2 regions of the Streptomyces sp. NPDC048600 genome follow, and region 2 is predicted to be linked to the other one. Evidence: riboswitches for the same ligand, from Rfam matches in the RefSeq annotation. Region 2 holds a riboswitch; the other holds the start of a gene.
The links. Region 2 has a riboswitch for glycine ahead of gcvT (glycine cleavage system aminomethyltransferase GcvT). Riboswitches for the same ligand answer to the same signal wherever they lie in the genome.

Region 1: it holds a riboswitch for glycine, as region 2 does, so the genes downstream of both, gcvP (aminomethyl-transferring glycine dehydrogenase) here and gcvT (glycine cleavage system aminomethyltransferase GcvT) in region 2, are expected to answer to the same signal.

The regions. Positions count from the first base shown of each region.
Region 1 covers NZ_JBVJGZ010000040.1:34,156-45,680, reverse strand. Annotated here, with positions in the region: gene ACZ6SQ_RS35060 (FHA domain-containing protein) at 1-329, shown strand, start outside; gene ftsR (transcriptional regulator FtsR) at 372-1,109, shown strand; gene ACZ6SQ_RS35050 (bifunctional nuclease family protein) at 1,459-1,932, shown strand; gene ACZ6SQ_RS35045 (MerR family transcriptional regulator) at 2,194-2,874, shown strand; gene ACZ6SQ_RS35040 (DNA polymerase IV) at 2,970-4,325, shown strand; gene ACZ6SQ_RS35035 (PRC-barrel domain-containing protein) at 4,629-5,003, opposite strand; glycine riboswitch at 5,117-5,212, shown strand; gene gcvP (aminomethyl-transferring glycine dehydrogenase) at 5,387-8,272, shown strand; gene ACZ6SQ_RS35025 (TOBE domain-containing protein) at 8,410-8,811, opposite strand; gene ACZ6SQ_RS35020 (APC family permease) at 8,958-10,913, opposite strand; gene kdpF (K(+)-transporting ATPase subunit F) at 11,386-11,475, shown strand; gene kdpA (potassium-transporting ATPase subunit KdpA) at 11,483-11,525, shown strand, end outside.
Region 2 covers NZ_JBVJGZ010000029.1:29,334-40,858, forward strand. Annotated here, with positions in the region: gene ACZ6SQ_RS31010 (serine hydroxymethyltransferase) at 1-858, opposite strand, end outside; gene gcvH (glycine cleavage system protein GcvH) at 867-1,244, opposite strand; gene gcvT (glycine cleavage system aminomethyltransferase GcvT) at 1,355-2,473, opposite strand; glycine riboswitch at 2,513-2,648, opposite strand; glycine riboswitch at 2,649-2,742, opposite strand; gene ACZ6SQ_RS31025 (AAA family ATPase) at 2,915-3,589, shown strand; gene ACZ6SQ_RS31030 (enhanced serine sensitivity protein SseB) at 3,705-4,472, shown strand; gene ACZ6SQ_RS31035 (enhanced serine sensitivity protein SseB C-terminal domain-containing protein) at 4,569-5,360, shown strand; gene ACZ6SQ_RS31040 (hypothetical protein) at 5,475-5,615, shown strand; gene ACZ6SQ_RS31045 (hypothetical protein) at 5,619-5,756, shown strand; gene ACZ6SQ_RS31050 (ABC transporter permease) at 6,759-7,757, shown strand; gene ACZ6SQ_RS31055 (ABC transporter substrate-binding protein) at 7,816-9,570, shown strand; gene ACZ6SQ_RS31060 (ABC transporter permease) at 9,640-10,647, shown strand; gene ACZ6SQ_RS31065 (ABC transporter ATP-binding protein) at 10,644-11,525, shown strand, end outside.

The sequences.
Region 1 (11,525 bases), on a different contig from region 2:
CCGCGGTCGACGCGCTGCCGCTGGGTTCGGCGCTGCTGGTCGTGCGCCGCGGTCCGAACTCGGGCAGCCGCTTCCTGCTGGACGGCGAGCTGACCACGGCCGGCCGGCACCCGCAGAGCGACATCTTCCTGGACGACGTGACGGTCTCGCGCCGCCACGTGGAGTTCCGGCGCAGCCCCGACGGCTCGTTCACCGTCGCCGACGTGGGCAGCCTGAACGGCACGTACGTCAACCGCGAGCGGATCGACCAGGTAGGCCTGCACAACGGCGACGAGGTGCAGATCGGTAAGTACCGGCTCGTCTTCTACGCGAGCCGCCAGGGCATCTGACCCGCCCCGGACCCAGGTCCGGGGGACCCCCAGGGAAGGTCCATGCTTCAAACACCGAGCGGCGGTGCCGGGAGTGGCACCGCCGCGGCGGACAGTGGACTGATGAGCATCGGCACGGTGCTGAACGCGCTGCGCGACGAGTTCCCCGAAGTCACCATCTCCAAGATTCGTTTCCTGGAGGCGGAGGGGCTCATCGAACCGCAGCGCACCCCTTCGGGGTACCGCAAGTTCAGCGTGAGTGACGTCGAGCGTCTCGGTCATGTGCTGCGGATGCAGCGGGACCACTATCTGCCGCTCAAGGTGATTCGCGAGTATCTCGAAGCCGTGGCGCGCGGCGAGGACGTGCGGCTTCCGGCCGTCGGCCGTCAGCGCGACGGCGAGGCCCTGCCGGAGGCAGCGGAGGGGCCCACGGCGGCCCGGATCGGGCGGGCGGAGCTGCTCGCCGCGGCCGGGATCGAGGAGTCCGAGCTGGTGGAATGGGAGTCCTACGGGCTGATCTCACCGCTGCCGGAGGGCGTGTACGACGCCGAGACGGTGACCGTGGCGACCCTGGTGGCCGAGCTGGGGCGGTTCGGGATCGAGCCGCGGCACCTGCGGGTGATGAAGGCGACCGCCGACCGTGAGGCCGGGCTGGTGGACCAGGTGGTGGCTCCGCTCAGGCGTCACCGCAATCCGCAGACCAGGGCCCATGCGGAGGCCCGTACGAAGGAGCTGGCCGGGCTCACGGTGAAGCTGCATTCGGCGCTGGTGCAGACGGCGCTCGGGGTGCGCCTGCCCTGAGGCATGGCCGCCCGCCGGGACCGGAGACGGGGTCCCGACGGGGTCGGGCGTGCGGCCATGGTGCCGCTCGGTGACCGGGGCGGGAACGGCCTCGCGGTTAGAGCGGTGACGAACCCGGCGTGGGCCGGTGGCCCGGGTGTCGACGGACCGGGCATGAGGTCCGAGGCCCGGACGGCGCCGGCTCGGAAGGGCGTTTCCCCGGGTCGGCCGCGGAGTGGATCATCGGGCGGCTCCCGGGCTGGTGGGTGACCGGATCGGTCGCCTTCGCGGCGTCCCACGCCCCGCGGGAACAGCCTCCTGTGCCGGGCCCGACTACCCAAACGTCCCGGGCACGGCCTAGGGTTGCTGTGTGAACGAGCTCGATGTCGTAGGTGTCCGGGTCGAAATGCCCTCCAACCAACCGATCGTGCTCCTGCGCGAAGTGGGAGGCGACCGCTACCTCCCCATCTGGATCGGGCCGGGGGAGGCGACGGCCATCGCCTTCGCGCAGCAGGGCATGGCCCCCGCACGGCCGCTCACTCACGACCTGTTCAAGGACGTGCTGGAGGCCGTCGGCCAGGAGCTCACCGAGGTGCGCATCACGGACCTGCGTGAGGGCGTCTTCTACGCCGAGCTGGTCTTCGCCAGCGGGGTCGAGGTGAGCGCCAGGCCGTCCGACGCCATAGCGCTGGCCCTGCGCACCGGAACGCCGATCTATGGCAGTGACGGGGTGCTGGACGACGCGGGGATCGCGATCCCGGACGAGCAGGAGGACGAGGTCGAGAAGTTCCGCGAGTTTCTCGACCAGATCTCGCCCGAGGACTTCGGCACCAGCAGCCAGTGAGGCGCGGTCGGACCGGCGCCCGGAGGATGTCTGCAGTGCTCGACGGGCCGTCCGGGGACACCGCCGCCTCGGCACATGCCAGCGGCGATTGAGAGCGTCCTGCGGCCTCCCGCGAGTGCATTCGGCTAGCCTTTCCCCGCGGTGGGGCACGGGAAACCACTCCTAGGGTGATTATCACTCGGCGTGCCGAGTGTGGCGATCGTTGACGCACCCTTGGTGACTGCCTACCGTCGAGAGGGCAGGTCAAGGACGGAGGTCGGCGTGAGAAGCAGCGGCGACGGTACGGCTGGGGGTGCCCCCGGACGCGGTCTGGGGGAGAGCGGCCCGTACCCTCCCCAGGGCTCTCGGCTGCACTCCAGCCGCGGATGTCCCGATCACGGCAGCGCGTCCGGTCATACCGCTCAACGGCCCACGGCCGTGCCCGACGGCGGGGCGGCGCAGGGGGCGGCCGAGGAGGTCGGCTACCGGGGTCCGACGGCCTGTGCGGCCGCCGGCATCACCTACCGCCAACTGGACTACTGGGCGCGCACCGGACTGGTCGAGCCCAGCGTGCGGCCCGCATACGGGTCGGGGACACAGCGGCTCTACAGCTTCCGGGACGTCGTCGTCCTGAAGATCGTCAAGCGGTTCCTGGACACCGGGGTCTCGCTCCAGAACATCCGCAGCGCCGTCCAGCATCTGCGTGAGCGCGGGTTCCGCGATCTGGAGCGCATGACGCTGATGAGCGACGGCGCCACCGTCTACGAGTGCACCTCGCCCGACGAGGTGCACGCCCTGCTGCAGGGCGGTCAGGGCGTTTTCGGGATCGCCGTCGGCGTGGTCTGGCGGGACGTCGAGAGCGCGCTGTCCCAGCTTCACGGGGAGCGCATCGACACCGGGGAGACGCTCGTCGGGCACAACCCGGCGGACGAACTGGCCCGGCGGCGCAACAAGGCGGTGTAGCCCGCGGCTGGAACGTCGAGTTCCGGCAGCGCCCCAGGTGAGACTCTCCGCCCTGCGCCGGGGCATTGTCAGTGGTGTGGTGCAGCATCGGAGATGTGAGAACCGCGCCCACGATCCTGCATCTCGACATGGATGCCTTCTTCGCCTCGGTGGAGCAGGCGTCCAAGCCGAGTCTGCGCGGGAAGGCCGTGATCGTGGGCGGGCTCGGGCCGCGCGGGGTGGTGGCGACCTGCTCGTACGAGGCCCGGGTGTTCGGGGTGCACTCGGCGATGCCGATGGCTCAGGCGCGGCGGCTGGCGCCCAACGCCGCGTATCTGGTGCCGAGGTTCGCGCTGTACCGGGCGGTCAGCGAGCAGGTGATGACGCTGCTGCGGGCCTTGTCGCCGCTGGTGGAGCCGCTGAGCCTGGACGAGGCGTTCGTGGACCTGGAGGCCGGTGAGGCGGCCTGGGACGCCGGTTCGGCACGGCTGAGCGGGGCCAAGCTGCGCGCGGACATACGGGCCGTCACCGGGCTCACGGGCTCGGTCGGGCTTGCGGCCTCCAAGATGCTGGCGAAGATCGCCTCCGAGCAGGCCAAACCGGACGGGCTGGTGCTGATCGAGCCGGGCACCGAGCGGGCGCTGCTCGGGCCGATGTCCGTGCGGACGCTGCCCGGGGTGGGGCCCGCGACGGGCGACCACCTGAGACGGGCGGGCATCCACACGGTCGGGGAGCTCGCCGAGGCCGGTGAGGACGAGCTGGTGCGGCTGGTCGGCAAGGCGCACGGGCACGCGCTGTACGCGATGGCGCTCGCGCGCGACGAGCGGTCCGTGGTGGCCGAGCGGGAGACCAAGTCGGTGTCCGTCGAGGACACCTACGACGTGGACATCCACGACCGGGTGCGGGTCGGGCTGGAGGTGCAGCGGCTGGCCGACCGCTGCGTACGGCGGCTGCGGGGGGCCGGGCTGTCCGGGCGGACGATCCAGCTCAAGGTGCGGCGGTACGACTTCTCGACCCTGACCCGGTCCGAGACGTTGCGGGGGCCCACCGACGACCCGGTGGTGGTGCGGGAGGCCGCGCTGCGGCTGCTGGAGGCCGTCGACACCACGGGTGGGGTGCGGCTGCTCGGGGTCGGGGTGAGCGGCCTGGCCGACTTCACCCAGGAGGACCTGTTCGCGCAGGCCGCGGAGGAGGCTGAGCAGGCGGCCGAGGAGGAGTCGGGCGAGGAACGGCCGAAGGAGGCCGAGGAGCCTCAGGAGCGGCGGTGGGCCCCGGGGCGCGACGTCCACCACGCCGAGCACGGGCACGGGTGGGTGCAGGGCAGTGGTCTGGGGCGGGTCACGGTGCGGTTCGAGACGCCGACGTCGGAGGTGGGGCGGGTGCGGACGTTCAGGGTCGAGGACCCTGCTCTTTCTGTGGCGGAGCCGTTGCCGCTGGTGCGGGGCCCTGCCGGGCGGGGTGCCTGGGCGTAGTGGTCGACGGGTGTGCGCCCTGGCGTGGAGGGGTTCGGCTGCGGGCCGGTTGTGGCTGTTGCGCAGTTCCCCGCGCCCCTTAGGGGGTGGTGGTGCTGCCTTGTGGTGGGGGTGTGGGGCGGTTTCGGCTGCGGGTCGGGTGGCTGGTTGCGCAGTTCCCCGCGCCTCTTAGGGGTGGTGGGGGATGGGTGGGGCTACTCGGACTTCGGCTGCGGGTCGTGGGTGGTTGGTTGTGCAGTTTCCCGCGCCCCTTAGGAAGGCATGGTTGCGGGCCCCGGGTCCTCTTGGTGGGGGAGGGGTGGGTTAGGCGGGGTCTTCCTTGCCTGCGATGTTTCCGAAGTCGCGGTCGGGGAGCGGGGGAGGTGGGGCCACGTCCAGGCCGTAGTGGTGGTAGAGCTGGAGTTCCTGTTCGGGGGAGAGATGGCGGCCCACTCCGAAGTCGGGTGCGTCCTTGATCAGGGCTCGCTCGAAGGGGACGTGGAGTGTGCCCTCGATCAGTTCGCTGGGCTCCAGGGGGACGAAGGCGTCCCTGGAGAAGAGGCCGGTGCGTATGGCCGCCCATTCCGGCACACCGGTCGCGTCGTCGAGGTACACCTCGTCGATCGTGCCGATCTTCGTGCCGTTGCGGTCGAACGCCTTGCGGCCGATCAGGTTGCGCGGATCGATGTCGGTCTGCACGAGCCCTCCACTTGGTCGGCACTCATCCGTAAGCACTACGAAAGAGCACATTGGTGACCCCGGCCACTCGAAGGCCCGCTCGGGAACCGCGCTGGTAGGCTTGCAGAGGCTGCTGACCCCGTGCGGGAGAGTCCTCCGGTAGTTGTCGGAGGCGCCGAAGGAGCAAATCCTCCCCGGAATCTCTCAGGCCCACGTACCGCACGGACGAGGTCACTCTGGAAAGCAGGGCGGGTGTTCACGGTCCGCTCTCACCGACGGTGAAAGCCGGGTGCCATCGAGGCGTCCGGTGAAGCTCTCAGGTTGAGATGACAGAGGGGGAGGCCGTCGGGGTACCAGCGCCGTGGTACCCCTCGAAGGTCGCGTCAGACCAGGAGGCCTCCGCAATGACCGCCCAGCGCACGCCGCTCTCCGAGCTCGAACAGGGCATTCCCTTCGAGCAGCGCCACATCGGGCCCGACCAGGAGGCGCGGGCCAAGATGCTCGCGCACGTCGGTTACGGCTCCCTCGACGAGCTCACCGCCGCCGCGGTACCCGATGTGATCAAGAACGCCGATGCCCTGGACCTGCCGGGCGCGCGGACCGAGGCCGAGGTGCTCGCCGAGCTGCGCTCGCTGGCCGACCGCAACCAGGTCCTCGGTTCCATGATCGGTCTGGGCTACTACGGCACCTTCACGCCGCCGGTGATCCTGCGCAACGTCATGGAGAACCCGGCCTGGTACACGGCATACACCCCGTACCAGCCCGAGATCTCGCAGGGCCGCCTCGAGGCGCTGCTGAACTTCCAGACCATGGTCGCCGAGCTGACCGGCCTGCCCACCTCCGGCGCCTCCCTGCTGGACGAGGGCACCGCGGCCGCCGAGGCCATGGCGCTGTCCCGGCGCATGGGCAAGAACAAGAAGGGCCTCTTCCTGATCGACGCGGACGTGCTGCCGCAGACGATCGCCGTGATCGAGACCCGCGCCGAGCCGACCGGTGTCGAGGTCGTCGTCGCCGACCTGAGCGAGGGCATCCCGGCCGAGATCGCCGGGCGCGAGATCAACGGTGTGCTGGTCCAGTACCCGGGCGCCTCCGGTGCCGTGCGGGACATCAAGCCGGTCATCGACCAGGCCCATGAGCTCGGCGCGCTGGTGACCGTAGCCGCCGACCTGCTCGCGCTGACGCTGCTGAAGTCGCCGGGCGAGCTGGGCGCGGACATCGCGATCGGCACGACCCAGCGCTTCGGTGTGCCGATGGGCTTCGGCGGACCGCACGCCGGCTACATGGCCGTGCACGAGAAGTTCGCGCGCAGCCTGCCCGGCCGCCTCGTCGGCGTGTCCGTGGACGCGGACGGGAACAAGGCGTACCGGCTGGCCCTGCAGACGCGTGAGCAGCACATCCGCCGTGAGAAGGCCACCAGCAACATCTGCACCGCCCAGGTGCTCCTCGCCGTGATGGCCGGCATGTACGCCGTCTACCACGGCCCCGAGGGGCTGAAGGGCATCGCACGGCGCACCCAGCGCTACGCCACGATCCTCGCCGCGGGCCTGGCCGGCGGCGGTGTCGAGCTGGTGCACGGCGCGTTCTTCGACACGGTCACCGCGCGCGTGCCCGGCCGTGCCGCCGAGGTCGCCGCCGCCGCGCGGGCGAACGGTGTCAACCTGCACCTCGTCGACGCCGACCAGGTGTCGCTCTCCTGCGACGAGACCACCACCCGCGAGCAGCTCGCCGCGGTCTGGGCGGCCTTCGGCGTCGAGGGCGACGTTGCGGCGCTGGACGCGGCCACCGAGGACGCGCTGCCGGCCGTGCTGCTGCGCACCGACGACTACCTCGCCCACCCCGTCTTCCACCAGCACCGCTCCGAGACGGCGATGCTGCGCTACCTGCGCAAGCTGTCCGACCGCGACTACGCGCTGGACCGCGGCATGATCCCGCTGGGCTCCTGCACCATGAAGCTCAACGCGACCACCGAGATGGAGCCGGTCACCTGGCCCGAGTTCGGTCAGCTGCACCCCTTCGCGCCCGAGGAGCAGGCCGAGGGCTACCTCACGCTCATCCACGAGCTGGAGGACCGCCTCGCCGAGGTCACCGGCTACGACAAGGTCAGCCTCCAGCCCAACGCGGGCTCGCAGGGTGAGCTGGCCGGTCTGCTCGCCGTCCGCGGGTACCACCGCGCCAACGGCGACGAGCAGCGGACCATCTGCCTGATCCCGTCCTCCGCGCACGGCACCAACGCCGCCAGCGCGGTGATGGCGGGCATGAAGGTCGTCGTCGTGAAGACCGCCGAGGACGGCGAGATCGACGTCGAGGACCTGCGGGCGAAGATCGAGCAGTACCGCGACCAGCTGTCGGTGCTGATGATCACCTACCCGTCGACGCACGGTGTGTTCGAGGAGCACGTCGCCGACATCTGCGCCCAGGTGCACGAGGCCGGCGGCCAGGTGTACGTCGACGGCGCCAACCTCAACGCCCTGGTGGGCCTGGCCAAGCCGGGTCACTTCGGCGGCGACGTCTCGCACCTCAACCTGCACAAGACGTTCTGCATCCCGCACGGCGGCGGTGGCCCGGGTGTCGGTCCGGTGGCCGTCCGGTCCCACCTCGCGCCGTACCTGCCCAACCACCCGCTCCAGCCGTCCGCCGGCCCGGAGACGGGCGTCGGGCCGATCTCGGCCGCCCCGTGGGGTTCCGCGGGCATCCTGCCGATCTCGTGGGCGTACGTCCGGCTCATGGGCGGCGAGGGCCTGAAGCGTGCCACGCAGGTGGCCGTGCTCTCCGCGAACTACATCGCCAAGCGCCTGGAGCCGCACTTCCCGGTGCTGTACACCGGCCCCGGCGGGCTCGTCGCGCACGAGTGCATCATCGACCTGCGGCCGCTGACCAAGGCGACCGGCGTGAGCGTGGACGACGTCGCCAAGCGGCTCATCGACTACGGCTTCCACGCGCCGACCATGTCCTTCCCGGTGGCCGGCACGCTGATGATCGAGCCGACCGAGTCCGAGGACATCATCGAGCTGGACCGGTTCTGCGACGCGATGATCGCCATCCGCGCGGAGATCGAGAAGGTCGGCGCGGGCGAGTGGCCCGCCGAGGACAACCCGCTGTACAACGCCCCGCACACCGCGGGCGCGCTGGGCGGGGAGTGGGCGCACGCGTACTCCCGCGAGGAGGCCGTGTTCCCGGCCGGTGTGTCGGTGGCCGACAAGTACTGGCCGCCGGTGCGCCGGATCGACCAGGCGTTCGGTGACCGGAACCTGGTGTGCTCCTGCCCGCCGCTGGACGCGTACGAGGACTGACGGCCGGTGGTCCGGGGCCCGAGGCCCTGAGATCGGTCACGGAGAGGCCCTGCCCCCTCGGGGGTGGGGCCTCTCCGCGTACGGGGCCGGCACCGCATGTCGATGAAGCGACCTGGAGGCCGTGCGGCCGCCGGAGGTCAGGTGCGGTCGATGTGGACGTTTGTCGACTTCACCCGGGCCGTGGCCTCCATGCCCACCTCCAGGCCGAGTTCCTCCACGGCCTCGCGGGTCAGCAGGGAGACCAGACGGTGCGGGCCCGCCTGGATCTCGACCTGGGCGGCGACGTCGCCGAGCTTGATCGCGGTGACGATCCCGGGGAAGGCGTTGCGGGCCGAGGTGTACGGCGGTTCGTCGCCCTCGGCGGCGGGCGACGCCTTGGCCAGCTCCACGGAGAACGCGGCGAGATCGCGGCCCTGGATGACACGACGGCCGCTGTCGTCGCGATGGGTGGCCACGCGGCCGGCGTCGGCCCAGCGGCGGGCGGTGTCGGGGCTCACGCCGAGCAGCCGGGCGGCCTGTCCGATGGTGTAGGACTGCATGCCCGTCACGATAGGAGGTCGCCCGCCGGTGATCGACTCCGGCTCCACGGGACGCGCCCGGCCGTCGGTGCGTCGCGGCACCCACGAACTATCGGTACGTCGGGACACCCAGGAGCCGTCGGGCCGTCGTGTCCGCTCCCGAACCGTCAGCCCGTGTGCACCCGCGGGCGGCGTGCCGGGTCCGGCTCCGCCTCGCGCAGCACCTCGCGGGTGACCGGCGCGACCTCGCCCTGGCCGAACAGGAAGAAGCGCAGGAAGTTGGCGAAGGGGTCGCCCTCGGTCCACTCGAAGTAGATGTGGGGCGTGCGGCCGGTCATGTCGCGGGCGTGCAGCAGCAGCGCGGCCAGGGCGTTGGGGATCGAGGACGACTCCATGGTCAGCACGCGGTAGCGGCCGTGCATGACCTCGCCGCGGACGCTCAGGCTGGACTCGAACTCGGAGGGATCGCCGACCGTGACCTCCAGGAAGACGAAGTCGTCCTGCTCGCTCAGGTCGTTGTCGGTCCGGATCTGCTCGATCTTGTCGCGGTACTCGGCCACGTCCCGCGCGTCGGGCTCGTTGGCGATGAACCGGATCTTGCGGGTGGCGATGTCCCGGACGAACCGCTGCGCCATGTCGTCGAGCGTCACGTCCGTCACGCGCACTTCGAAGGCGCGCATCAGCCGCGACAGCATGGAGATGAGGATGATCTCCGCGATGAAGGCGGCGCTGATCTTCACGCCGTCGGGGCGCTCGATGATGTTGACGATCGTCGTGTAGAGGAAGACGACGGAGATGACGCCGAACCCGATGGTCCAGTTGCGCTGGCCGGCCTTGCGGGCGGCGATGGTCACCGCGATGGCCGCGGAGCAGATCAGGACCAGGACGCCGGTCGCGTAGGCGCCGCCCTGGGCGTCGACGTCGGCGTCGAAGATCCAGGTGACCAGGAAGGCCTGGAGCGTGAAGATCAGGACCATCGGGCGCACCGCGCGGGCCCAGTGCGGGGCCATGCCGTAGCGGGGGAGATAGCGCGGCATCAGATTGAGCAGGCCCGCCATGGCGGAGGCGCCGGCGAACCACAGGATGGCGATGGTGGCGACGTCGTAGACCGTGCCGAAGGCGTTGCCCAGGTACTCGTGCGCCAGATAGGCGAGCGCGCGGCCGTTCGCCTGCCCTCCCGGCTCGAACTCCTTCTCGGGGATCAGGAGCGTGGTGATGAAGCTGCTGGTGATGAGGAAGCAGCTCATGATCAGCGCGGAGGTGGTGAGCAGCTTCTTGGCGCCACGGATACGGCCGGCGGGGTTCTCCTCGGTGTCGGCCGGGTCGCCCTTGATGTGGGGCATGACCGCGACGCCGGTCTCGAAGCCGGACAGGCCGAGGGCGAGCTTGGGGAAGACGATCAGGGCCATGCCGATCATCACGAAGACGTTGCCGTGCTCGGCGGTCAGGGCGTCGGACCAGTCGGTGACGACATGGCCCTCGGTGGCGACGTGCCAGAGACCGACCGTCACCACGACCGCGTTGAGTACGAGGTACACCCCGACCAGGGCGACCGCCACGCCGATCGCCTCCAGGAACCCCTTGAGGAACACCGCGCCCAGCAGGGCGACCAGGACCAGGGTGATCACCATCTGCTTGTCGTGCAGGGCGTCGTTGAGATGGGGGTTCTCGACCAGGTGGGTCGAGGCGTCGGCGGCCGACAGGGTGATGGTGATCAGGAAGTCCGTCGCCGCGAAGCCCAGCAGGGTCAGGACGAACAGCTTGCCCTTCCAGAACGTCAGCAGCCGTTCCAGCATGGCGATCGAGCCCTGGCCGTGCGGGCTCTCCTCGGCCACCCTGCGGTACACCGGCAGGGCGCCGGCCAGGGTGACGAGGACCAGCACGACGGTCGCGATCGGTGACAGCAGACCGGCCGCGAGCGCGGCGATGCCCGGCTGGTAGCCGAGAGTCGAGAAGTAGTCGACACCTGTCAGGCACATCACGCGATACCAGGGCTGACCCGGATGCTCGAGCCTGGACTCGGCCGGCCGTTCGGCCTGCCCGCGTCCCTTCCCCATGTCCGAGAGCCCTTCCAGCATCCAGGCCCGCAGGCGGCTGGGCGGGCGGTGCTCGGTCGTGGCCATCGGAGTGCTCCTGGTGTGCGCGTCCGTGGACGGCTGGGCGTACGGTTCCCGCCATCACGCGACGGCGCGACCAGCGTAAGCGGAGAGTGATCTACGGGCCTGCGGTTGGGCATCAAGCTTCCGTTAAAACTGGCTGCTCAGATGAGGGTGAGGGGCCCGGGTGCGGGTCCGGACGCACGGGGGAGTGCGCGGCGGTCGGCGACTGAGCGTCACCGTGCTCCGCGACGGCGGCACGGCTGCCGACGTGACAGGGCGGCGCGCAGAGGCCGTAAGAGGGGCGTCAAAGGCGGGCGGCGGGCCGTAAGAGAGGCGTCAACGGCGGTCGTTTCCGGCCGTGGAGGAGGTTCGCTCGAAGCGTTCCTGTCCGACCGAGCCCACTCCAGGAGTTCACGATGGCCGATCTGGCCTTCGTCGTCATCACCGTCGCGGCCTTCGCGCTGGTGGTCCTCGTCGCCAAGGGGGTGACCAGGCTGTGACCGCCGAGAACGTCGTCGGCCTCGTCGTGGCCGTCGCCCTGCTGGGCTATCTCGTCCTCGCCCTGATCTTCCCGGAGAGGTTCTGAGAGCCGCATGGGTCCCGTAACCGCCGGCGTGCTCCAGCTGGTCGCCCTGA
Region 2 (11,525 bases):
CCGCTGGCGCTCCTTGAACTCCTCGCCCGCGGCGACCTTGAAGGAGACCGCCTTGGCCGCGATCACGTGCTCCAGGGGACCGCCCTGGAAGCCCGGGAACACCGAGGAGTTCAGCTTCTTGGCGAACTCCTTCTTCGCCAGGATGATGCCGCCGCGCGGGCCGCCGAGCGTCTTGTGCGTCGTGGAGGTCACCACGTGCGCGTGCTCGACCGGGTTCGGGTGCAGACCCGCGGCCACCAGGCCCGCGAAGTGCGCCATGTCGACCCAGAGGAACGCCTCGACCTCGTCGGCGATCCGGCGGAACTCCGCGAAGTCCAGCTGGCGCGGGTACGCCGACCAGCCCGCGATGATCACCTTCGGACGGTGCTCCTTGGCGAGCCGCTCGACCTCGGCCATGTCCACGAGACCCGCGTCGTCCACGTGGTACGCGACCACGTCGAACTGCTTGCCCGAGAAGTTCAGGCGCATGCCGTGGGTCAGGTGACCGCCGTGCGCCAGGTCCAGGCCGAGGATCGTGTCGCCCGGCTTGGCCATCGCGAACAGCGCGGCCTGGTTCGCGGAGGCACCCGAGTGGGGCTGGACGTTGGCGTACTCGGCGCCGAACAGGTCCTTGATCCGGTCGATCGCGATCTGCTCGGTGACGTCGACGTGCTCGCAGCCGCCGTAGTAGCGGCGGCCCGGGTAGCCCTCGGCGTACTTGTTCGTCAGCACCGAGCCCTGCGCCTCCATGACGGCGAGCGGAGCGAAGTTCTCCGACGCGATCATCTCGAGCGTGGACTGCTGACGCACCAGCTCGGCGTCGATCGCCGCGGCGACCTCCGGGTCGAGCTCGTGCAGGGGGGTGTTCAGGGAGGACATGCGACTCCTCAGCCGGCGATGTAGGCGGAGTACTCGTCGGAGGAGAGCAGGTCGTCCTGCTCGCCCGCGACGCGGACCTTGAACAGCCAGCCGCCCTCGAACGGGGCGGAGTTCACCAGCGCCGGGTCGTCCACGACGTCCTGGTTGACGGCGGTGATCTCACCGCTGACCGGCGAGTAGAGCTCGCTGACCGACTTGGTCGACTCCAGCTCGCCGCAGCTCTCGCCCGCGGTCACCGTGTCACCGACCTCCGGGAGCTGGACGTAGACGACATCGCCGAGGGCGTTCGCCGCGTGCTCCGTGATGCCGACCGTCGACACGCCGTCCTCGGCGGCCGACAGCCACTCGTGCTCCTTGCTGTAGCGCAGCTGCTGGGGGTTGCTCATGGCCTGAATTCTCCTGTACGCGAGGTGATGCTGATGCAGGGGGGACCGCCCGGGGCGTGCGTGAGCAGCGCGAACGTGCCCGACGCCATCGCGGCGGTGCTACGAAACTGTCACTTCTGACGCTTGTAGAAGGGCAGCGCCACGACCTCGTACGGCTCGTGGCTGCCCCGGATGTCCACGCCGACACCCGCGGTGCCCTGCGCCGCGTGCGCCGCGTCGACGTACGCCATGGCGATCGGCTTGCCCAGCGTGGGGGAGGGAGCGCCGGAGGTGACCTCGCCGATCACCTCACCGCCCGCGACCACGGCGAAACCGGCGCGCGGCACCCGGCGGCCCTCGGCGACCAGACCGACCAGCACCCGCGGCGGGTTCTGCTCGGCGCGCGCGGCGGCCTCGGTGAGCGCCTCGCGGCCGACGAAGTCGCCCTCCTTCTCGAACTTGACCACACGGCCGAGCCCGGCGTCGAAGGGGGTGAGCGAGGTGGTCAGCTCGTGCCCGTACAGCGGCATGCCCGCCTCCAGGCGCAGCGTGTCGCGGCAGGACAGGCCGCACGGGATCAGGCCGACCCCCGCGCCCGCCTCCGTCAGCGCCTGCCACAGCGCCACGGCGTGCTCCGGCTTCACGAACAGCTCGAAGCCGTCCTCGCCGGTGTAACCGGTGCGCGCGATCAGCGCCGGGACGCCCGCGACCGTGCCGGGCAGACCCGCGTAGTACTTCAGGCCGTCCAGGTCGGCGTCCGTCAGCGACTTCAGGATGCCGGGGGACTCCGGGCCCTGGACGGCGATCAGCGCGTACGCGTCACGGTCGTCACGGACCTCGGCGTCGAAGCCGGCCGCGCGCTCGGTCAGCGCGTCCAGCACGACCTGCGCGTTGGAGGCGTTGGCGACGACCATGTACTCGGACTCGCCCAGCCGGTAGACGATCAGGTCGTCCAGGATGCCGCCGTCGGCCCGGCAGATCATGGTGTAGCGGGCGCGGCCCACGCCCACGGCGGCGATGTTGCCGACGAGCGCGAAGTTCAGCAGGGCCGCGGCCTGCGGGCCGGTCACGGTGATCTCGCCCATGTGCGAGAGGTCGAAGAGCCCTGCCCTGGTGCGCACGGCGTTGTGCTCGTCGCGCTCGGAGCCGTAACGCAGCGGCATGTCCCAGCCGGCGAAGTCGGTCATCGTCGCGCCCAGCGAGCGATGCAGGGCGTCGAGCGCGGTAAGGCGCAGTTCGGTACTGCTCATCGGTCGGTCGTCTCCCAAGTACACGACAGGCGAGGTCATTCCTCCCCATCTGTCATCGGAACCTGAGAGGTTCGCCATGACCGCCCGTACACATACGTACAGTGACGCGGGGGAAGGACATGGCTTGCACCTTGGGTGGGACCACTGCTGGCAGCGGCCCGCTTTTCAGATGTGCCTCGCCCGCGCGGTAACGGGGCCTGAGAGATTCAAGGGAGGGACTTGCTCCTTCGGCGCCCCAGACGGACTGGGGACTCTCCCGCGCGGATTCAAACGGCCGGTATGCAGTTGGCGCGCCCATCATTGCACGCATCCGCCGAGCAGGGCAGGCCGCATCTGTAACCGGGCTGTGGCACTACGCACACGAAATCCGGAGGCGCACCCCATTACCGTCTCTTTACACTCGATGGGCAAGGGTCTCGTGACCCGCCCCAGGGGAGGACGATCACGGTGAACAGGACCACGCCGTACGCCACCAGCCCGGCCCTCGCGCTGCCCGCACGGACCGGTGCCCCGGCCACGGACGCCTGCCCCGCACACTCCGCACCCGTCGTCCGCGACCTGCGCGAGCGCGCCGGCCGCAGCCCGCACGCCCTGCTCTTCGGCCCCGCCGACCTCGTCGTGATCACCGGACTGCCCGGCAGCGGCAAGTCCACCCTGATGCGGCGCGCCGTGCCCGGCACCCGCATCGACTCCCAGGACACCCGCGACCGCTTCGACGCCCGCGCCCCCCGCTTCCTGCCGTACGCCGTCTACCGCCCGCTCGTCCGCCTCGCCCACTACGCCGGACTGCGCCGCGCCCTGCGCTCCGGCCGGGGCGTCGTCGTGCACGACTGCGGCACCCAGGCCTGGGTGCGCGGCTGGCTCTCCCGCGAGGCCCGCCGCCGCGGCGGCACCCTGCATCTGCTGCTCCTCGACGTCACCCCCGAGCAGGCCCTGGCGGGCCAGCGCGAGCGCGGCCGCGGCGTCTCGCGCTACGCCTTCCGCCGCCACCGCGGCGCCGCCGCGCGCCTGCTGCGCCGCGTCGAGCGCGGCGCACTGCCCGGCGGCTGCGGCTCGGCCGTCCTGCTCGACCGGGACGCCGCGGACGCCCTGCGCCGGATCGGGTTCACGGGCTGACGGACCGGCCGTGGGAGCCCGTCCGTTCCCACGGGCCGGGCACGCCGACGGGCGGGCCGTCCGCACGGGTTAGCCTTTCAGCCACAGCAGGTTCACGGCAGGCGGTAGGCAGCAGATGGACTTCCCGGCGCAGGCGCAGGCGCACCCGCATCCGCACGGCGGATGGCCCGGCAACGAACTGGAGGAGGTGCTCTCCGCCTCCCTCGGCGTGCCGTCGGCCGGCGCCCGCCTCGTCGAGGTCCTCGGCCGCAGCTTCGTCTGGGTGCCGCTGCCGTCCGGCGGCGGCCCGGACAGCGGCGAGCTCGACCTGCCCACTCTGGAGATCGAGGGCCAGGCCTACGTCCCGGTCTTCACCTCCGAGGAGCAGTTCCGCCTCGGCGCGGGCCCGAACATGTCGTACGCCGTCGCCCCCGCCGTGGAGTTCGCCCGCGGTCTGCCCCCGCAGGCCGGCATCGCGCTCAACCCCGGCGGCGTGGTCGGCGTGCCCCTCCCGCCGGCCGCCGTCGCCGAGCTCTGCCGCTCCGGCCGCACCCCGCTGGACGGCCCGGCGAGCGGCGGCCGCGTCCGCCTGTACGAACCCGACTGGCAGGAAGACCCCGTCGCCTTCCTCACCGCCGCCTCCGCCGAGTTCGACGCCACCGGGGTCGTCCGCACGGCCCGCCGCTGTCTGGCCGCGATCGAGACGGCCGGCCCGGCGCTGTTCGTCGGAGTCGAACTCGCCCAGCTGGACGGCGACCCGCTCGCCGCACCCACCGCGGCCCTGGGCCGGGCCCTGGCCCAGGCCCCCGTCCCGTGGCCGGTGAACCTGGTCCTGCTGGACGTGGCGCAGGACCCGGTGGGGGACTGGATGCGGCAGAAGGTGCGCCCGTTCTTCCAGAAGTAGGAGATCACGGAACCCACCGAGCTCTCCCCCGGTGCTCCCCCCGGACGGCATAACCTGGTTTCATAACCCGGTCAGAAGAAGAAGGGGCGTAACACAGTGAGCGCGAGCGGCACCGCCGCGACCGGCACGGTCGAGCACACGCTGCGCCAGGTCACCCCGGGGCGTTACGACGCCTACGAGGCGCTCCTGCGTGCCCTCGCGACGCCCGTCTCCGGCCAGGTCTGGATGCTGCTCTGGCACGGTCAGGCGGGCTCCCCGGACGCCCAGTACGGCACCATGCACGTCGGCGGCCACTCCTACGCGCCCTGTGTGACCTCCGCCCAGGAGCTGTCGGCCAGCGGCTGGAACCGCAGTTACGAGGTCGTCGACGCCCTCGACGTGGCCCGCACCCTGTACCCCGACCACTACGGCCTCTGGCTCAACCCGCACGCCCATGGCGGCGGCGTCGGCGTGCCCTGGCTCGATCTGCGCCGCATCGCGACGGGCCTGGACCGCCAGCCGGCCGGCCCGCTGCGGCTGGCCGAACCCGGTATCGAGATCCCGCAGTTCTACGCCCTCCTCGCGCAGAACGCCCATCGCACCCCGGCCGTGCGGACTTTGCGCCGCGCCTGGGTGCAGCCGGCGCTGGGCGCACCGTATCTCGCCATCGGCCTCGACGTGTACGAGACCTCGCCGCCGGCCGTGGACTCGGTGCGCGCCATGATGCACCAGTCCATCGGCGCCGTACCCGACGGGCTGCCCGTGTCGACGGTGGCGATGTCCGACGAGTACTGCCCCGTCGCGATGTGGATGCGGTCCAACGCGCGCCCGTTCTACGACCGCGAGGCGCACGCGGCTCCGGCGCCCGTCGCGGGCTACGGATACCCTCCGGCGCACGGCGGCTTCTGAGCCACCGGATTCCGAACCTCCGCCGAGCCGCCTACGGAAGGGCCGGCCGGGGGCGTCCGGCCCTTCCGCGCATCGGCCTGGGGGGCAGACCGACGTCTGTGGGCGGCGGACTGTGTGTCAGCCGGTCAGGCGGCGCAGAACCGGGCCTGGGCCATCGCCGCCGGTGAGTTCGAGGTGACGCGGTCCGCGCAGTTGACCGCTCCCTACCCGAGCGCCGTCCAGCTCACGGCCTTGCCGGTCACCGGGGAACCGTAGCCCGTGCCCCGCGCGTTGCACGTCTTCGCGCTGTACGAGCCGGAGGCCTTGGTGGTTCCGGCGAAGAACACGGTGGTGCCGTTCTTCCCCGAAGCCCGCACGACCGTGGTCGAGGGCGTGGTGCTCCCCGCAGGTCGGTGACCGACGGTGCCGTCGCGGCCTCGGCGGCACCGGTGAGGGGAGCCGCGAAGCAAGCCAAGGTAATTGCTGACGCTAACGCCTTAGGCATTTTCGATCGATTTCCTTTCCTGTTTCTACAGTCAATTTTTTGTCCAACCGGGCACGAGAAAGTTCCGATGCCCGGTCAGAGTGTTCAGCAGGAACGTTTGTGAGAATGCCTCAGATCGGCTGTCAGGGCCCGCCGAACTCGCGGTACTCCACCATCGGACGGGTGTAGGCGCGCTTGCGGGCGCCGACGACCATGCGGTCGGTCACCGTGACGCCCTTCTTGGCGGACCGGGTCGTGCTCCAGCCGCCCGAGGCCTTGACCTTGACGATGCCGAAGTTCAGGTCCCCACCCCCTCGGCCTTCTTTACGGGTCGGTTCGACGTCGAGAAACCTAGCGACCCACCGTTCGGTGCAGCAAGCAGTTCATTCGAGAACGAGAATTCAGAAGCTCAGAGAGCCCTAAAATTTGCAGACGGGAAATCAAAAGCGGCGCCCGGAAGATTCCCGATGCCCGATTCGCCACTGTCGAGTGAAGGTGGCGAAAGGTGTAATTCCGGCCTTGTCGCGAAGGGTGTGGTGGCGGTCACATCGGCCGTCAGGGGGCCTCCTCAACTCCCCCGATCGGGGGGCCCGTTGGGGGTCCGAGGCGGTCCGTCGCGGCCCCTGGGGGCCGGTGTATGCCTCTACTGATTCACCGCAACGCGGCGTAGGTTGTTCGGATAACGGAACCCCTCACGCGGCATCACGGTTAGGCATACTTTCGGCGGCAGATCTGGCGTGTGATCAGCAGAGCGTTGAAGACTCCCGTGTCAGGTGCAGGCCGAGCGGATTCCCTGAGCGAGAACACGTCCACGGGTCGTCCGGCCGAAGGGGTCGTAACACCTACGGCCGAGGCGCCACCGCAGGAACAGCACACGCCGAACAACGGCGGAGGAGTGGGCCGAACACCACCGGCCGAGAAGGGGTAGGGCGCTTGTGACCGCACCGATCGACACCGCCGGGGCAGCAGCCGAGGCACAGCCGGAAGCTGTACTCGTCGGCGCCGGCAAGGGGCAGATCGAGGGCCGCTCCCTTGGACAGATCGCCTGGACCCGGTTCAAGAAGGACAAGGTCGCCGTCGCCGGCGGCGTCATCGTCATTCTGCTGGTGCTCCTCGCGATCCTCTCCCGTCCCCTCCAGGCCCTGCTCGGTCTCGACCCCAACGCCTTCAACCAGGACCTGATCGACCCCAACACCTCGTTGCCCACCGGGGGCTTCGGCGGCATGAGCGCGGACCACCCGCTGGGCGTCGAGCCCAAGTTCGGGCGCGACATCGCCACCCGCATCCTGGAGGGCTCCTGGGTGTCGCTGGTCGTCGCCTTCGGCGCCACGATCCTGTCCAACACGATCGGCGCGGTCCTCGGCGTCGTGGCCGGCTACTACGGGGGGCGGGTGGACACGGTCATCAGCCGTCTGATGGACACCTTCCTCGCCTTCCCGCTGCTGCTGTTCGCCATCGCCATCGCCGCGACGCTGCAGGGCGGTGCGTTCGGCCTGGAAGGTCTGCCGCTGCACATCGGCGTGCTGATCTTCGTCATCGGCTTCTTCAACTGGCCCTATCTGGGCCGTATCGTCCGTGGTCAGACCCTGGCCCTCAGAGAGCGTGAGTTCGTCGACGCCTCCCGGGGCCTGGGTGCCAAGGGGCCGTACATTCTCTTCCGGGAGCTGCTCCCGAACCTGGTCGGCCCGATCATCGTCTACTCGACGCTGCTCATCCCGACGAACATCCTCTTCGAGGCCAGCCTGAGCTTCCTCGGCGTCGGCATCCAGCCCCCGCAGGCGTCGTGGGGCGGCATGCTCAGCGAGGCGGTCAACTTCTACGAGGTCGACCCGCAGTTCATGATCGTGCCCGGCCTCGCAATCTTCGTCACCGTCCTGGCGTTCAACCTGCTCGGCGACGGACTCCGTGACGCTCTCGACCCGCGCAGCCGCTGATTCGCGGACGCGCCGAGAGCACATCAAGTTTCCAACAATGGAGGGGAAGCAGACCATCATGCGAAGGTCAGCGCTGGCCGCGGTGGCGGCAATCGGTACCGTGAGCCTGGTCCTCACGGGTTGCAGCAAGGCCGATGAGGGCAAGGACAACGGCGACAAGGGCAAGGCGGCCGGAGCCAACGCGGCGACGACCGGTGTCGTCAACGCCTCCACCCAGGCGGGTGGCACGGTCACGTACGAGTACTCGGACGTGCCGGACTCCTTCGACCCCGGCAACACGTACTACGCGTACATGTACAACCTCAGCCGGCTGTACGCCCGTCCGCTCATGACGTTCAAGCCCGCCCCGGGCGAGAAGGGCAACGAGCTGGTCCCGGACCTCGCGGCCGGTCCCGGCACCCCCGGTGACGGCGGCAAGACCTGGACGTACAAGCTGCGTCCGGGCCTGAAGTACGAGGACGGCTCCCCGATCACGTCCAAGGACGTGAAGTACGCCGTCGAGCGCTCCAACTTCGCGCGTGACGTGCTCTCGCTCGGCCCCAACTACTTCCAGCAGTTCCTCGAGGGCGGCGACAAGTACAAGGGCCCGTACAAGGACAAGAGCGCCAAGGGCCTGGCGTCGATCGAGACCCCGGACGACACCACGATCGTCTTCCACCTCAACCGCGCCTTCCAGGAGTTCGACTACCTGGTCGCCACGCCGCAGACGGCTCCGGTGCCGCAGGCCAAGGACACCGGCGTCGACTACGTCAAGAAGATCGTGTCCTCGGGCTCGTACAAGTTCGAGAGCTACGAGGAGGGCAAGCAGGTCACCCTCGTCCGCAACGAGAACTGGGACGCGAAGACCGACCCGCTGCGCAAGCAGTACCCCGAGAAGATCGTCGTCAAGCTGAAGGTCAACGCCGAGACCATCGACCAGGACGTCATGGCGGGCACCGCCATCGACCTCGGCGGTACCGGTGTCCAGGCCGCGACGCAGGCGAAGGTCGTCAACAGCAGCGACCTGAAGGCCAGCACCGACAACACCTACGGTGGCCGGCTCGTCTACATGGCGATCAACACCAAGGTCGCGCCGTTCGACAACGTCGAGTGCCGCAAGGCCGTGCAGTACGCGATCGACAAGGTCTCGGTCCAGACGGCCGAGGGCGGCCCGATCCGCGGCGACATCGCCACGACCGTGCTGCCGCCGGACATCCCGGGCTACGAGAAGTCCGACATCTACGCCACCGACGGCAACAAGGGCGACGTGGCCAAGGCCAAGGAGCACCTGAAGGCCTGCGGCAAGTCGACGATCAGCACCAACATCTCGGCGCGCAGCGACCGTCCGCAGGAGATCGACGCGGCCACCGCGATCATCGACTCGCTGAAGAAGGCCGGCATCACGGCCACGCTGAAGCAGTTCCCGTCGGGCAAGTACTTCACCGACGCGGCGGGCGTGCCGGCGTTCAACAAGAAGCAGAACATCGGTCTGCACATGATGCAGTGGGGCTCCGACTGGCCGTCCGGCTACGGCTTCCTGCAGCAGATCCTGCACGGTGACGCGATCGGCGAGTCCGGCAACACCAACCTGTCGCAGCTCGACAACGCGGACGTCAACTCCCTGCTGGAGAAGGCGATCGGCACCGAGGACGGCGCCGAGCGCAACAGCCTCTACACCCAGATCGACAAGAAGACGATGGAGGAGGCGGCCCTCGTCCCGCTGACCTACTTCAAGGTCCTGCTGTACCGCCCGTCCAACTTCACCAACCTCACCTCGACGGCGGCCTTCAGCGGTCAGTACGACTACCTCAACATCGGCACGACCAAGAAGTAGCCCCGGAAGGCAGGTGAAGGCATTGGTGCCCGCGGGCTTCGCGGTCCGCGGGCACCAGCGCCGGTCCCCGTGATCTCGTATATCCTCCGCCGGACGGTCGCGGCAGTGATCCTGCTGCTGGTCGTCACCGCGGTCACCTTCGGCATCTTCTTCCTGCTGCCGCGGCTCGCCGGCCAGACCGTCGACCAGCTCGCCCAGCAGTACATCGGGAAGAATCCCTCGGCCGCCGACATCGCCGCGGTCAAGCACAACCTCGGACTGGACCAGCCCGTACACGTCCAGTTCTGGCACTTCGTCAAGGGGATCGTGTCGGGCGCCACGTACGACCTCGGCCCGACCACGGTGCACTGTGACGCGCCGTGCTTCGGCTACTCCTTCAAGACGCACGTCGAGGTCTGGCCGCAGCTCACCTCCCGTCTGCCGGTGACGATCTCGCTGGCCGCCGGTGCCGCGGTGCTCTGGCTGCTGTCCGGTGTGACGGCCGGTGTGATCTCCGCCCTGAAGCCGGGCTCGCTCCTCGACCGCACCTTCATGGGCGTGGCGCTGGCAGGCGTCTCGCTGCCCATGTTCTTCACGGGCAACCTCGCGCTGCTGCTCTTCACCTTCCAGTGGCCGATCTTCGGCCGCACCTACGTCCCGTTCACCGAGAACCCCTCGCAATGGGCCAACACGCTTTTCCCGGCGTGGTGTTCACTCGCGCTGCTCTACTCCGCCATCTACGCGCGGCTCACCCGCTCCGGCATGCTGGAGACGATGAGCGAGGACTACATCCGCACGGCGCGCGCCAAGGGCCTGCGTGAGGGCAAGGTCGTGGTGAAGCACGGTCTGCGGGCCGCGCTGACCCCGATCATCACCGTCTTCGGCATGGACCTCGGGCTGCTGCTGGGCGGTGCGGTGATCACCGAGACGGTGTTCTCGCTGCACGGCATCGGTGAGTACGCCGTGAAGTCCATCCAGGACAACGACCTGCCCCCGATCCTCGGCGTCACGCTGATCGCCGCCTTCTTCGTCGTGATCGCAAATCTCCTGGTGGACCTGTTGTACGCCGCCGCCGACCCGCGGGTGAGGCTCTCGTGACCGAACTGTCCAAGACCGGTGCCGCTGTCGGGGAGCCCGTCAAGGCCCCCGCCGGGGCGGGCACCGCCTTCCTCGACGTGCGTGACCTCAAGGTGCACTTCAGCACCGACGACGGTCTCGTCAAGTCCGTCGACGGACTCAGCTTCCAGCTGGAGAAGGGCAAGACCCTCTCCATCGTGGGCGAGTCCGGCTCCGGGAAGTCCGTCACCTCCCTCGCCATCATGGGACTGCACCGCCTCGGCTCGCGCGGCAAGAACGTGCGGATGTCCGGCGAGATCTGGCTCGACGGCAAGGAACTGATCTCCGCCGATCAGGACGAGGTGCGCCGGCTGCGCGGCCGCGAGATGGCGATGATCTTCCAGGACCCGCTGTCCGCGATGCACCCCTATTACACGGTGGGCAGCCAGATCGTGGAGGCGTACCGCGTCCACCACGACGTCAGCAGGAAGGTCGCGCGCAAGCGGGCGATCGAGATGCTCGACCGGGTCGGCATCCCCGAGCCCGCCAAGCGCGCCGACAGCCACCCGCACGAGTTCTCCGGCGGTATGCGCCAGCGCGCCATGATCGCCATGGCGCTGGTCAACAACCCCGAGCTGCTCATCGCGGACGAGCCGACGACCGCCCTCGACGTCACGGTCCAGGCGCAGATCCTCGACCTCATCCGGGACCTGCAGAAGGAGTTCGGCTCCGCGGTCGTCCTGATCACCCACGACCTCGGCGTGGTGGCCGAGATCGCGGACGACGTGCTGGTCATGTACGGCGGCCGGTGCGTGGAGCGCGGCTCGGTCGAGGGTGTCTTCAACCGGCCGCAGCACCCGTACACCTGGGGCCTGCTCGGCTCGATGCCCCGCCTCGACCGCGAGACCACGGACCGGCTC